Regions from separate parts of the Streptomyces sp. NBC_01198 genome, predicted to be linked through region 2. Evidence: riboswitches for the same ligand, from Rfam matches in the RefSeq annotation. Region 2 holds a riboswitch; the other holds the start of a gene.
The links. A riboswitch is a leader RNA that binds a small molecule or an ion and turns the genes downstream of it on or off. The one in region 2 is predicted to bind cyclic di-AMP.

Region 1: it holds a riboswitch for cyclic di-AMP, as region 2 does, so the genes downstream of both, OG702_RS34160 (C40 family peptidase) here and OG702_RS13620 (C40 family peptidase) in region 2, are expected to answer to the same signal.

The regions. Positions count from the first base shown of each region.
Region 1 covers NZ_CP108568.1:7,685,050-7,687,244, forward strand. The annotation lists gene OG702_RS34155 (ATP-binding protein) at 80-511, shown strand; gene OG702_RS34160 (C40 family peptidase) at 576-1,055, opposite strand; cyclic di-AMP (ydaO/yuaA leader) riboswitch at 1,059-1,261, opposite strand; gene OG702_RS34165 (hypothetical protein) at 1,594-1,914, opposite strand; gene OG702_RS34170 (ATP-dependent Clp protease proteolytic subunit) at 1,921-2,195, opposite strand, start outside.
Region 2 covers NZ_CP108568.1:3,075,627-3,077,821, reverse strand. The annotation lists gene OG702_RS13620 (C40 family peptidase) at 238-1,272, opposite strand; cyclic di-AMP (ydaO/yuaA leader) riboswitch at 1,280-1,436, opposite strand; gene OG702_RS13615 (C40 family peptidase) at 1,567-2,195, opposite strand, start outside.

The sequences.
Region 1 (2,195 bases), 4.6 Mb from region 2:
CGGCCCAATTCCCGGGGCGTCCCGCTCCGGCGCAGGTACGTACCGGAGCCAGGTCACGGCGGGAAAGGGAAGCGTCGCCATGGCAGATCTTCAGGAAGCATCCATCACCCTGCCGAGCGACCCCGCGTCGGTGACGACGGCCAGGCGCTACGTGTGCGGTCTACTCGCCGACTGGGGGCTGCCCGCCGGGGCCCCCGCTGTCGACGCGGTCCGTCTGATCGTGTCGGAGTTGGCCACCAACGCGGTACTGCACACCTCGGGGCTGTCGCCGACCTTCACCGTCGACGTACGCCTCGAACGCCTGGAGGAGTTGCACATCGGCGTCACCGACAGCCATCCGCGCTGGCCACGGCAGGAGACCGCCGCCGCGCTGCAACAGGACAGCGGGCGGGGGATGGTGATCGTCCGCCACCTCACGGCGGAGTCCGGCGGCAGCCTGCAGGTCACGCCGACCGACGCCGGGGGGAAGACCGTGTGGATCATGCTGCCGTGGGCGGTCCCGGTCGGCTGACCGGCGGTCCCGGCCGCCGGCTGCGTGCCGGCCGCCGCGCCTGTCCCCGGGGGCTCCCCGGGCGTCACACCCGGCCGTACCACACACTCCTGGTCCAGATGTGCTCCAGCCGGACCCGCGCGCCGGTCTTCGGGGCGTGCCAGATCGCGCCGCCGCCCGCGTAGATCCCGACGTGGTAGACCGACGAGCTCGACGAGCCGGTGTGGAAGAACACCAGGTCGCCCGCCCGGCGCGCGGATGACGAGATGTGCCTGGTGCTGCCGTACTGCGCCGCCGCGGTGCGCGGCAGCTTCCTGCCCGCCTGCTTGAACGAGTACAGCGTCAGGCCCGAGCAGTCGAAGCGGCTGGGCCCCGCGGCGCCCCACTGGTAGGGCGAGCCCTGCTTCGAGGCCGCCACGCCGAGGGCTCTCGCGGCGAGCGTGGCGGCGTCCGCCTGCTGTGCGGCGCCCGGCAGCAGCGCCGGTACGGCGACGGCCGCCGCGGTGAGCACCGAGGCGGCCCCGATCCGGGACAGCCTGGCGGACAGTGCGATAGGCGCGGTCATGCGCAACCCTTCGTCGTCAGCCTGCGAAGGATGACCTGTCGGGTTCGAGCAGGCGAAGATGCCCGGCCGCATGCAGCGGCTTCACCCCAAGAGGCGGCCCTTACCTGCTCCTGGCCTGCCCCGTCGTGCCTGGGTCCTCCGCTCCCGCCGTTGCACTCGTGTCGACCTGACATCCGCACGCCGGCGGGATTCGGCTTCCGTGCGGACCGCCCCGCCACGGCGGCGGGGGCTTGTCGTCACCACGGATCGTGACGCACCGCGCACGCCGGCACCGGCTGGGAAACGCCCGATGTGACTCTCGTCACACTGCTGCCATCCGGGTGACGGCATTAGGCCTTCCGGGTGGACTGCGCCGCCGGCGGCCCGTGTGACCTGCGGGCTTGTCGATCATCGGCAAACGGGTACGCAACCGCGCCGGCCGTCCGCGCCGGGTTGCCGATCCGCCAATGGGCTGAGCCGATGTTCGGCCGAATCGGGGGCGGTCGCGCCGCTGGGTGACGAGCCGCGTCCCCGGTCCGGCCGCGGACGGTCCGCCGGGTCAGTCGGCCACCGGCGGCGGAGCCGTCTCGGGCGGCACCACGGCAAGTGACGACCGGCGTTCACCGTCGAGCACCCGCAGCGCCCGCCCCAGCGTGGCGTGATGCAGGTCCGTCTCGCCGCGCAGATGCATCACCGTCAGCGCCTCCCGCAGTGCCACGGCCCGCCCGACCAGCGCCTGGGCGGCCCGCAGCGCCGCGTAGGTGTCGGTGGTCCGCGACGGGTTGATCCGGCCCAGCAGGTCAACGACCTCCAGGTAGCAGTCGATCAGCTCGCCCTCGGAACGGGTGAGCGCCGGCAGCGGCGGCAGTTCCGGCACCACCGGGCCTCACCGCAGGCCGTAGGAGGGGCCGTTGGCCTTGCGGCTGGTGGTCAGCCGGTCCACCAGGCCGTACGCGACCGCGGATTCGGCGTCGAAGACCTTGTCCCGCTCGATGTCGGTACGCACCCGGTCCAGGTCCTGGCCGGTGTGCCGGGCCAGCAGCGTCTCCAACTGCTCTCGGGTGCGCAGCAGTTCGTTGGCCTGGATCTCCAGGTCGGAGACATCGCCCTGCACCACGTCGCTCATCGAGGGCTGGTGGATGAGGATCCGCGCCCCCGGGG
Region 2 (2,195 bases):
CCTTCGGCGGGGGTGGCCGTTGCCGTCCGGTACCGGACGGCAGTGGGGTGTCGGCCACCTGAGGAGCGACGCTAAACCTGCCCGGGGGCGCACCGGGACGTACTGACCGGGACTGTCCCGTATCGGTCGGCCCGTGCAAGGAAACGACCGCCGTTCGACGGGTGAGCGGGACGGAAACGGACCCAGCCTGACCGTTGGCCCGTTTCCGGCCCCGGCGCCGCGGGCGTGTGCCTGCGGTCAGGCGACCCGGCGGGCGGCGGCGAAGGGCATCCAGCTCAGCGGGGCGACCTCGACGAACGCGCCGGTGTGCGGGGCGTGCACGATCTGGCCGTTGCCCAGGTAGATGCCCACGTGGGACAGCCCCGAGTAGAAGAAGACCAGGTCGCCGGGCTGCAGGTCGGCCTTCGAGACGGCGACGCCGTCCTTGTCCTGGTCGTAGGTGGTCCGGCCGAGCTTGACGCCCGCCGCGCCGTAGGCGGCCTGGGTCAGGCCCGAGCAGTCGTACGAGCCGGGGCCGGTGGCGCCGTAGACGTACGGCTTGCCACGCTGGGCGAGCGCGAACTTGATCGCGGCGGCGGCACGGCCGGACGCGGGGCCGGAGTAGCTGTAGCTCGCCGGCGAGGACTTGCCCTTCTTCATGCCGGCGATCTTGGCGCGCTGCGCGGCGCTGAGGCTGTTGAGCAGCTTCTGCGCGGCCGCGAGCTTGGTCTGCACCGTCTTCTTCTGGGTGGCCAGCTGCTTCTGGGCGTTGGTCAGCTGGGTCAGGCTCGCAGTGGCCTGCGACCGCTGGATCGAGGCCTGCTCCTGCTGGATCTGGAAGTTCTTCAGCGCCTCGGTCTGCGTCGCGGAGAGCTGGTTGACCATGTGCGACTGGTTCAGGAACTGCTCGGGGTTGTCGGCCAGCAGCAGCTGCACGGTCTGGTCGATGCCGCCGTCGCGGTACTGCTCGCTGGCGAACTGTCCCAGCACCCGGCGGGACTCGTTCATCTGCTCGGTCTTCCGGGCGACCTGCGCGAGCAGCTGGTTGGTCTTGTCGCGCTGGGTGTCGGTCTTCTCCTTGGCCTGGTCGTAGTTCTGCGTCGCGACCTCGGCCTGCTGGTTCAGGGTGTCGATCTGCGCCTTGACCTCGGTGATGGAGGGCTTCGCGGGCGCCGCGCTCGCGCTCTCGCTGAGCAGGGTGACCGATGCGATGGCCGCCGCGGTGACGCCGACCGCCGCACGGGGGGCGGTCGAGGCGAGTATCCGCGGGCGCGGCTTGCGATGCGACGCCACGAAGGCGACTCCTTCCGTGAACCGCCGACCGGGTTAGCTGACGGGTTCGGGCAGGGAAGGCAGCCCTACGGGTCGGACACCTGCCGGCGTCTGTCCCGATTCACCCCGATGGTGCGTGGTGGGTCCCCGGTTCCGGCCTGGGCCGGATTGAGCGGAGGCGGCGCGGTGCCGGCACTTTCACCGGCGGCGAACGCGTCACCTAGCGGGTTACCGTACTCAACTTCTCCGGATGTTGGGAAGTTTGGATTGCAACGTGACCGAAATCGCTTTGTGATCTTACGGTTGGTGGTCGATTCAGTACGGACGAACCGCTGCATAGATCGGCATTTCGGTGATCGGAGCGACCTTGACGACCGTTCCCGTGTGCGGAGCGTGGATCATGTTGCCGTCGCCGATGTAGAGACCGACGTGGCTGGCGTCGCTGTAGAAGAAGATCAGGTCACCCGGCTGGAGGTCCGAGGTCGAGACCCGGGTGCCGACGTCGACCTGCTCGCCCGTGGTCCGCGGCAGCGTGATGCCCGCCGCCTTGTAGGACGCCTGGGTCAGGCCCGAGCAGTCGAAGGAGGCCGGGCCGGTCGCGCCCCACACGTACGGCTTGCCCAGCTGGGCGTGCGCGAAGGCGATGGCCTTGGCGGCGACCGACGCGTTGGCCGGCGTCGCCGGCGCGGTCGACCCCGACTTCTTCGCCGCTGTCTTCGCCTTTGCCTTCTCCTGTGCGGCGATGGCGGCGGCCTTCCGCTTGGCCTCCTGCTCCTGCTTGGCCTGCAGGGCCGCCAGCCGTTCCTTCTCCTGCGCGGTGAGGCTGTTCAGCAGCGTCTGGGCGGCGCCCAGCTTGGTCTGCACGTCGGCCTTGGCGGTCCGCAGCTGCGCCTGCCGGGTGGTCAGCGTCGCCAGGCTCCTGGCCGCCTCGATGCGCTGCTGGG